One region of the Corynebacterium kozikiae genome, then DNA from elsewhere that is predicted to be linked to it. Evidence: predicted binding sites of a transcription regulator. Region 1 holds the regulator's gene; each other region holds the start of a gene.
The links. The regulator LexA, encoded in region 1, represses DNA repair genes until DNA is damaged. The targets are predictions, from matches to a motif close to CGAACANNTGTTCG.
Positions count from the first base shown of each region.

Region 1 (3,278 bases):
CAAGCTCATGCCATACCTGCACTTCGTGTCCATCGGCACCAACGACCTCACCCAGTACACCATGGCTGCAGACCGCATGAGCCCGCAGCTCGCGTACCTCACCGACCCTTGGCAGCCAGCGGTGCTGCGTCTCATTGCGCACACCTGCAAGGAAGGCGAGCGCACCAACACGGCCGTCGGTGTGTGTGGCGAGGCAGCAGCCGACCCACTGCTCGCTTGCGTCCTCGCAGGCCTGGGCGTGAATTCCCTTTCCTCCGCTTCCACTGCGATCGCGGGTGTGGGTGCTCAACTCTCTGCCGTTGATTTTGAGACATGCAAGCGCGCCGCTGAGGCAGCCCTGGACGCAGAAGGTGCCACCGAGGCCCGCGCGGCAGTGCGCGAAGTCATCATGAAGGCCAACGCCTGACGCTTTCCGGCAGCGTTCCGACGCCCCCAAGCGGCTCATTCACTGCTTGGTAGATTGCTCCCCATCAGTTTTGTATTGGCTGGTGGGGAGTTTTCATGCCCTGTGTGGTAGTGAGGTCGGGGATGGCTAAAGGGCCTGAGCTTCCATGTGTAGTGGAAATCAGGCGCTGGTTGAGAGTTCTTGGGCTTTATTGCGCGATGACCACCTCAACGTCACGGTCACGCAGCGCCTTGACAAAGGATTCTGGGGCATTGGAGTCTGTGACCACCACGTCGATGTCCTCAATGCTGCCGAAGCTCACCAGATAGTCCGTGCCCATCTTGGTGGAGTCACACAGCACCACAACCTTGTGGGCATTGGTGATCATGGCGCTCTTGATTGCGGCTTCCTGGGAGTCCGCGGTGGAAAGGCCGTGATCGAGGGTGAGCGCATTGGTGCCAATGAACGCGACGTCAGCCCGCATCAGGGCAAGGGTGCGCAAGGCGGTATCACCGACTACCGCTTGGGTGATGGCGCGAACGCTGCCGCCGAGGAGCTGAATAGAGTCCATGTTGGCGTTCGCCAATGTCAGCGCGATAGAGAGGCTGTTGGTCACGATGGACCACTGCCTGGCAAGTGGCTGTACCGCAATGAGTTCTGCGAGCGCCGCGATGGTGGTGCCGGCGTCCAGGAACATGCCACCATTTGCTTCTGGGAGGAATGCCAGTGCTGCGTGTGCAATGGAGTTTTTTGCTCCCGACGCCGAACGGGCGCGGGTGTCCAGGCTGAACTCAGCGGTTTGGAACGTTTGGTTAGCCACCGCGCCGCCGTGTACTCGGTGTACTACGCCCTCGCGGTCCAGCACCGCGAGGTCGCGACGAATTGTTTCGGCGGTGACTTCAAAACGCGCGGCAAGTTCGGTGACATTGACCCTTCCCTCAACTGCGGTGAGTGACGCAATTTGCCGGCGGCGTTCCTCTGAGTACATCTCTTTCCTTTCAAATGCCAATGGTTGGTGGCACTTTTGTTCGGCGCTGAACATGGAATTCCCAATGTTGGGAACGGAGTGCTGTTGGAAATGCCCGAATGGGCTGGGCACAACGAAAAGCCAACAAACCAACAACAACGCATTACAGACAGTTTTGCACGGACAACCCACAAAAATCGGGAAAAATGGGCAGGGGGATATGTAATATCGGGCACGATTCTGGATCTGATCCCACAAAATCCTGCTTAGGCGGTCTGTTTAGCGCCGCTAGTGTCCGAATGAACTGCGAGTTTTGTTGAAGATTTGTTGTCAAACTCCCCAATATAGGGGTGGGGAAATAGCTGAAACCCGCCAGGCAAGTACGTTGTCTGACGGGTGTTCGGAGCCGCGGCTGCTCTGAGAATGAGAATAAGTCCGCAATGTTGCTAGTACTTGCGCAGGACGGTCACAACCTTTCCCATAATTTCAGCGTGCTCCGCGGGAATGGGGGAGAAGGCGTCATTGTGGGGAAGGAGCCACACGCCGGAGGAATCCTTGTGGAATTCCTTGACGGTTGCTTCGCCGTCGATGAGGGCGGCTGCAAACTGGCCTTGCTCAACCACCGGCTGCGAGCGAATCACCACCCAGTCGCCATCCAAGATGCCGGCGTCTTTCATTGACTCGCCAACAACCTGGAGCATGAAGAGCTCGCCGTCGCCAACCACATCCTGGGGAAGCGGGAAGTACTGTTCCACGTTCTCTTCAGCCAAGATCGGAGCGCCTGCCGCGATGCTGCCGACGATGGGGATGTAGGTGGTGGAGGAAGCCTCGGCATTCTCCGGACTGAATGCCGGTGCGGATGGCTGCTCCTTGTTTCGGGTCTTTGGTCCAGGTTTGGTGGCCTTTTGATCCGGCAACGTGCGAACGTCTACCGCTCGTGGCTTATTGGCGTCCCGGCGCAGGTATCCCTTGCGCTCAAGTTCGCGCAGTTGGTAGGCCACGGATGAGGTGGATTGCAGGCCAGTCGCATCACCGATCTCACGAATGCTTGGTGGGTAGCCACGTAGTACTACGGCATCGGAAATCACTTGAAGGATTCTGCGTTGCCGGTCAGAAAGGGGTTCTTGCTTGCTCGGGTCCGTGTTTTTGCGAGGTGGCATTTTCTTTTCTCCTGAAGATCGTTGCAGTGCGTGGCGGCGCGTGATGAGTAAGCGGTTTATGAGGGGTAGTCACTGGCGCGCAGACCCACCCAGAAGCCGCGAAGACGCGGAAGCAGGGTGACTCGGCGGTACCGAACCATTGCCCAAGCTGACTGCCAGAACTGACTGCCAGAGAGGGCTGGGTGGAGTGCGCTCGTTCCCCACTCTAGCGCATTGTCCGTAGCAAATCATACATTTGTTCGAGAGTGTCGTTCGAATTCTTGACAAGTGTTCGAACAAGGCGCATAATTCGAACAAATCGAAAATAGTCGAACATATGCACGAGACTTCGATCCTCAATGGGCCTTCGTGTCCGGGCGGGAATATAGAGTGCGTTGTGTTCCGTTACAGGAGTGTTAGCCCTTCTGTTTCAACTCACCAAAAAGGAAAAGATCATGACCATCGCAGCACCTCAATCCACCTCCGCCTCGCGTTTCCCTTACCGGGCTGTGCAGGAGCACGCTCGCGCGCGAGTAGTCCCCCCTGCGGAGGTGTGGGAACCTAGCCGTAGGCAAGCTCGTGTGAGCCGTGGCAACCTGGGTATCGAACATACCGCAACAGCTATTCGAACACTTCGGCCCCGTATAGAGAATGATGATCGCGGGAGTGGGATTGGCAGTAGCAAGCCTGTTGTTCGAAACCGCAATTCTGCGTTGACCACCCTTACGGCACATCGCCGCAGTAGCTCGGTACTGCAAGATCTGCACACCGCCCCTTTGACTGCCGC
Region 1 covers NZ_JANIKJ010000001.1:347,290-350,567, forward strand. Annotated here, with positions in the region: gene ptsP (phosphoenolpyruvate--protein phosphotransferase) at 1-406, shown strand, start outside; gene sugR (transcriptional regulator SugR) at 594-1,373, opposite strand; gene lexA (transcriptional repressor LexA) at 1,799-2,512, opposite strand.

Region 2 (3,278 bases), on a different contig from region 1:
CTTCAGCCTGGGCAGCGTGGCGAGCTGCGCGCGGGACTCCACTTGGAACACGCCCACGGCGTCGCCGCGGCAGAGCATGTCGTAGACGGCGGAGTCGTCGAGAGGGATTTCCCAAAGATTCACTTCCCGGCCCGTCTCCGCGACGAGGTCGATCATATGATGCAGCGCCTCAAGCATGCCAAGGCCCAACAGATCAAATTTCACCAGGCCCGCAGCCGCGCAGCCCTCCTTGTCCCACTGCACCACCGACCGATTCTCCATACGCGCCCACTCCACGGGCACCACGTCCGCGATCGCGCGGTCACAAATCACCATTCCGCCAGAATGGATCCCCAGGTGGCGCGGCTGGCCAATGAATTGCTCGGCGAGCGCCTCGACGCGCGCCGGCACCCCGCCTCGACGCGCCCATGCGTCAGCCACTCCCTGCGGGTAGCCGAGGGCACGCGCGGCGTCGCGGACCGCGCCTCGACGTCGGTAGGTGATGTAGTTCGCTACTTGCGCGGCGTTTTCCCGGCCGTACTTTGCGTAGACGTATTGGATCACTTCTTCGCGGCGCCCGGATTCGATGTCGATGTCAATGTCCGGCGGGCCATCGCGCTCCGGGGAGAGAAAACGCTCGAACAGCAAGCCCGCCGCAATCGGCTCGGCATTCGTGATGCCCAGGGTGTAACACACGGCGGAGTTCGCAGCCGACCCGCGCCCCTGCGCAAGAATGTTTTGGGCTTTGCAGAAATCCACAATGTCGCACACGATCAGGAAGTATCCCGGGAAGCCGAGCTGCTCGATCACTGCGAGCTCATGTGCAATCTGCGTTCGGGCCGCGTCCGCGCGTTCCGACGCTCCGTAGCGCGCGTCGAAGCGAGACTCGACCAGCGCGCGGAGGTGGGCTTGCTCATCGACGGCCACGCCGTCGACGGTCCAGTGCGGTAGTCCGGGCGCGATGAGGTGGAGGGGGAAGGAACACTCTGCAGCGATATCCAGCGCGGTGTCGAGCTGTTCGCGGGGCGCCGGTGGGATGCGTAGCCAGGTGGATCCTGCTGGGTGGAGGCGGTAGCGCGCCTCGTCGAGGGATTCTCGTTGGTGGAGGGCATGCTTCGCCGCGGCAAGGCGGGAGTCGCGCGGGGTTGCCGCGCTGGGACGCGAGGTGGCGATGCGCCGCCCTGGGTATGAATCGAGGGTGCGGTGGTTGTCGGCATCCTCGGGTGTCATTGTGTAGACGTATTCGAGGATTACGTTGTCACCAAAGCAGGCCAGTTCGCTTGGTTCCCAGGTGTGGTCAGCGAGGATGTACCAGTGCCCGTCAGCATGCCTGGCGATCTCTGGCAGCGGAGGGTACTCGGTGGTGTCTTTATCACCTCGCATCCTTGCGGCAGAGATGAGCCGAGACAGCCTCCGGTAGCCTTCCGGGTTCTTGCAGAGCACCGAAAGCACGCGGTGGTCAATGGTGAGTTCCGCGCCGAACACCGTTGCCAATTCCCGGCTTGCCGCGGCCTCAGCAAAGGCCATTGCGCCGTATAGGCCATCCCTATCGAGCAATGCCAAAGCTTCGATTCCGCGTTCGATTGCAGCAGCTACCATTGCGTCCGGTTCACTCGCCCCCAACAAAAAGTTGTAGGAACCGCGCGCATGCAGCTCGGCAAACCCACTCCGCGGCGCTACCGGCACATTTCCGCCAGAACCCTCATCAGAAACCACATGTAGAACTGGTTTCAACTCAGGGGTTGGCTTGCCGGAGAGGATGCGCTCAAGCCGGGACCAACTCAGCGGCTTACCATTGAAGCCGCTGATCCCACTACTCCATTTCACAGGTCGTCACAATACTCCCGGCACCCCCCTTTCTCCAAACACATGTTCTAGATTAGCCACAACACGAGAAGGCGTCAAGATAGACCAAGCTGTACATTTTCTGGCCATGTGTGTAGTATTTCCCAACATAAACTGAACAGCTTGGTTCATTTTGGACCTAAATGGCCACCTCAGAGGCACCACGGGCATACATAAAGCGCGCATACAGCACGCACAAAACACGCAAAAGCAAGCGCGCAAACCCCACCCGCCTCCGACGTTGCCCTTTGGTTCACAATGCACGAAGCAACCCCGAGGAGCCCTGCTCACGCCGCCCCGCGCCTGCCTACGTCGGCAATGCGACTCCACAGCAAGCGCGCAGCACGAGCCCGGCGCCAAGGGATTGACACAACAAAAGGAAGACTCATGAACATTCGCAAGACCCTCGTGGCCGCAACTGCACTGGTTGCAGCTACTTCGCTCGTCGCTTGCTCCAGCAACTCCAGCGACTCCACCGGCGAGACCGCTGCGTCCGGCGAGAACACCACCATCCGCATCGGAACCACCGACGCCACCCAAAAGTCCTGGGCCGTACTGGAGGACCTGGCCGCAGAGAACGGCATCACCCTCGACGTGGTGAACTACTCCGACTACAACACCCCAAACGAGGCACTTGACCAGGGCCAGCTCGACGTCAACCTCTTCCAGCACCTGAAGTTCCTCGCCGCCTACAACGTGGGCAAGGACGCCACCCTCACCCCCGTTGGGGCAACCCAGATCGTGCCACTCGCACTCTTCTGGAAGGACCACACCTCCCTCGACGGCATTGAGGGCGAATCCATCGTGATCCCGAACGACGACTCCAACCAGGGCCGCGCCATCAACGTCCTCGTGCAGGCGGGCCTGGTGACCCTCAAGGAGGAAGGCCTCGTCACCCCAACGCCAGCGGACATCGATGAGGCCGCCTCGAAGGTGACCATTACGCCAGTCGACGCGGCCCAGACCACCGTGGCATACGGCGAAGGCCGCCCCGCGATCATCAACAACTCCTTCCTGGATCGCGCAGGCATCGACCCCAACCTGGCCGTCTTCCAGGACGACCCGGCTTCCGCTGAGGCTGAGCCTTACATCAACGCGTTCGTCACCACCGCCGACCGCGCCAACGACCCAACCATCCTCAAGCTCGCCGAGCTGTGGCACGACCCAGCCGTGCTCGCCGCCGTGGACGAGGACTCCAAGGGCACCGCAATCCCTGTGACCCGCACCCAAGACGAGCTCAAGGCCATCCTGGCCCGCCTCGAAGAGGACGCCCGCAGCTAACCCTCCCGCATACGCCAGCGCCCCGTCGAACGATGGGGCGTTTCGCGCGAAATCCACACGTTGACATAGTTCACGTTGACATAGTTAAGGAACACCATGAGCGGAACTCGTATTGAGTTTGAGGGCATCTCCAAGGTCTTCACTTCCGGCAAACGCACCATTCAGGCGCTTGA
Region 2 covers NZ_JANIKJ010000005.1:138,637-141,914, forward strand. Annotated here, with positions in the region: gene NQ018_RS05270 (error-prone DNA polymerase) at 1-1,806, opposite strand, end outside; gene NQ018_RS05275 (MetQ/NlpA family ABC transporter substrate-binding protein) at 2,212-3,105, shown strand; gene NQ018_RS05280 (methionine ABC transporter ATP-binding protein) at 3,202-3,278, shown strand, end outside.
Region 2: a site for LexA is predicted at 1,842-1,855, ahead of NQ018_RS05270 (error-prone DNA polymerase). Genes of this name have one in related genera too.

Region 3 (3,278 bases), 210 kb from region 1:
CGCTTGCCGCCGTCCAGCACAAAACGCTCCAGCAACCCAGCGGCCTCCTCAACTTCAGCACCAAGCTTGGCAACCTCGGGGCGGCGCTGGGTAAACATTGCCTCTAAGTGTGCCTGCACGCGCTGGATCGGGAAGTCACTGCGGGCCTTGGCCGCGTCGGAAGAAGCTGGGTTGGGCACTGTAGTCCTTTCAAGAGTCCCGCGAAGGGCTTTCATATCCCTTCCTATCCCTAGCAGTCTAGCGGTTGGGCTGCGCTGGTCGGCCTTGCACGAGAGAACGCCGCTGGCGTGCGGAAAAATTTATTCACCTCGAGGGGGCGCTGACTGAGGGAACCGCGCTCGTGCCCACTACACTCATTGGGCATGCAGGAACACGCGGAACACAAGCCACGAGCGGCATACCAGCGCGCCATCACGGATGTTATTGCCTCGCCAAGCCCAGGCAGGATCCCTTTTTCCGTGGAGTTTATGCCCCCACGTGACGACGCCGCCGAGCAACGCCTCTGGAAGGCGGCCGAGGCATTCCACGACCTCGGTGCCGCGTTCGTGTCTGTCACCTACGGCGCCGGCGGCTCCAGCCGGGAACGCACCATGCGCATCGCGCAGCGCTTGGCGCAGTACCCGCTCACCACATTGGTGCACCTCACCTTGGTGAACCACACCCGCGAGGAGCTGCTGGAGATTTTGCGCGGCTATGCGTCGGCGGGCCTATCCAACCTGCTCGCCCTGCGCGGTGACCCACCAGGGGGCGACCCCCTGGGGCCGTGGACCCCAACCGAAGGCGGTTTAGACTACGCCGCGGAACTCATCGAGCTCGTCCGGGCAACGCAGGAAACGGAGCACTTTGAGGTGGGCATCGCGGCCTTCCCGGAAGGGCATTTCCGCGCGCCTTCGCTGGAGGCGGATACCGAGTTCACACTGGCAAAACTGCGCGCCGGGGCGGAGTTTTCTATCACACAGATGTTTTTTGATGTGGACTACTACCTGCGCTTGCGTGACCGACTCGCCGTCGCTGACCCCGAGCACGGTGCCAAGCCCATCATTCCGGGGCTCATGCCGATCACCAGCTTGCGGTCTGTGCGCAGGCAAATCGAGCTTTCTGGGGCAACGCTTGGCAAGAAGCTCGAGGAACGCCTCTACGCCGCGGCTGCTGGTGACGAAGAAGCGAACGCGCAGGAGATTCGCAAGGTTGGCATCGAGGTGTCCACTCTCATGGCCGAGCGTCTCATCGCCGAGGGCGTGCCTGACATTCACTTCATGACCATGAACAACGCCCGCGCCACCCAAGAAGTGCTCCACAACCTGGGGATGGCGCCCGCCTGGGGCACTGCTTACGGCCACGACGCCGTCCGCTAAACCACTTTTCCCAACACCGCAAAGGGCCGCGCATCGCCGGTGAACAGGAAATTGCGGAGCACATCCTGATAGCCAAAGCTGCGGTACAGGTGAAACGCCCGGTTGCTTTCTGCTGGTACTTCCGGGGTGGAAAGGAGGATTGCCGACGCGCCCTGGCGCTGCTCTACTGCAGAAAGCAGGGCGCGGCCAAGGCCCAAGCCCTGAAATGCGGGGCTCACATGGATTTCTGCCAATTGCAGGTAGTTGTCCAAGATCCGCTGTGCGGGTGAGTCTGGTGTGAAGCGTTCACGCCCATATTGCTCGCGGATGCCCCGCCGTAGTTGCTGATCCCACCAGTGTTCGCGCCTGCCCAAAAACCCATAGGCGATGCCGGCGGGCTGGGAGTCCACCAAGGCACAAAAGCCCACAAAACCCTGTTCGAGCACTGCCCGGCGCCAGCTTTCAATGGCATTGCGCTTGAAGCTTTCCTGGTAGCCCATCGCTTCCACGTAGATGTCCACAAACGTGGGGACATGCGTGGAGAACTCCACGCGGCTTAATGCCACAATGGTGAATTCTTTGGAGCTGGGGCACGTCACGCTCTCAATGGAACCACTTTTTCATCAATCACACACGCGTATTGCCCGTTTGGGAATCCGTTGAGTTCGAAAAGACTGTTCCAAATTTCGAACAGATGTACTAAGATGGTGGGTAGTTGAGAGGTTGTGTGTCAGGGGCTGTGCATAGAGTCAGGGGCCATACGGATCCACCCAATGGATCTAGTTCGAACAAATTGCAGAAACCTTGAAAGGAGTGACCCCCAAATGTCTACCATCGTCTCCGCAACAACCAGTGCCATGCGTGGCGGAAATGGTGCAAGTAAGAAGCAGCGGCTTGTGGTCAATGCTGAGTATTTGCTCGCGGAATCCTCCAAGAGCTTGCAGGCGGGGGATCAGGTCTGCGCCTTTGACTACGCCTATCAAGCCTCACTGCGCCTCGCCGGAGCGAGGATTGCGGAATCCCCGGTGGCCAAGCGAGTGCGTAAGCCTTCGGGTGCCTGGGATCAGCTCCGCATGGTGGATGCCCAAGCTGCCCAGTGGGCGGACGTATTTCAGCCGTATTCCCAAACCCACCGGCGCATGATTTCTGGGCTGAGCCACACTATGACGGCCGAGCGAATCTTGGCCTTCCAGTACAAAGTTTGGGAGTTCCACGCTGAACTCACGGGAATGCAGGAAGGTCCGGTTGCCGCCTAGGTGGCAGGTGGTTTGTGCTGTGGTTTCACCAATTTTCGCCACCATGGGAACTTTCCTATTAGTGTGGGGGTTATTAGGAGTGAATGGCACCCAAAAACTTGGGGGAATACACAGCACAACAGGAGGTCCAAGGTGGCACTTTCAGAGCAAGAGCGCCGCGCGCTGCAAGAAATCGAGCGCTCCCTGCTTGCCGATGACCCAAAGTTCGGTGCAAGCGTCAAAGCGGCAGAGGGTACCGGGGGAAGCGGTGCCCTCACCCTACGGGGCGTAGCGGTTGTCGTCATCGGTCTGGTGATGCTCGTGGCTGGCGTCGCGTTGGCTCAACAATCCCTGGCCTTCATCGGCATTAGCATCGCCGGGTTCTTGGTGATGCTGGCCGGCGGCATTTGGATGCTCAAGTCCGGTGGGGGTGCCTCGGGTGCCGCGGCGAATGGCCAGGGAGCGTCCCTGTACCCAGCAGGCGGAGGTGCTCGAGGCTCGCAAACGAAGCAGTCCTCAAACGGCTTCAGCTCCCGCATGGAGGAAAACTTCAGAAAGCGCTTTGAGGAGTAACGAGCGCAGGAGCGCAGGAACGCATCATCGAAAGGCAGGCGGAAACGCCTGCCTTTTCTTATGCCCAAACGATGCTCCCCACTTTGCCCCACATTCCCCACTTTGCCCCACCCGATGTTTCCTTTCCTGTTCACGG
Region 3 covers NZ_JANIKJ010000001.1:136,999-140,276, forward strand. Annotated here, with positions in the region: gene NQ018_RS00605 (polyprenyl synthetase family protein) at 1-98, opposite strand, end outside; gene metF (methylenetetrahydrofolate reductase [NAD(P)H]) at 363-1,355, shown strand; gene NQ018_RS00615 (GNAT family N-acetyltransferase) at 1,352-1,933, opposite strand; gene NQ018_RS00620 (SAV_6107 family HEPN domain-containing protein) at 2,159-2,590, shown strand; gene NQ018_RS00625 (SCO2097 family morphological protein) at 2,723-3,142, shown strand.
Region 3: a site for LexA is predicted at 2,022-2,035, ahead of NQ018_RS00620 (SAV_6107 family HEPN domain-containing protein). Genes of this name have one in related genera too.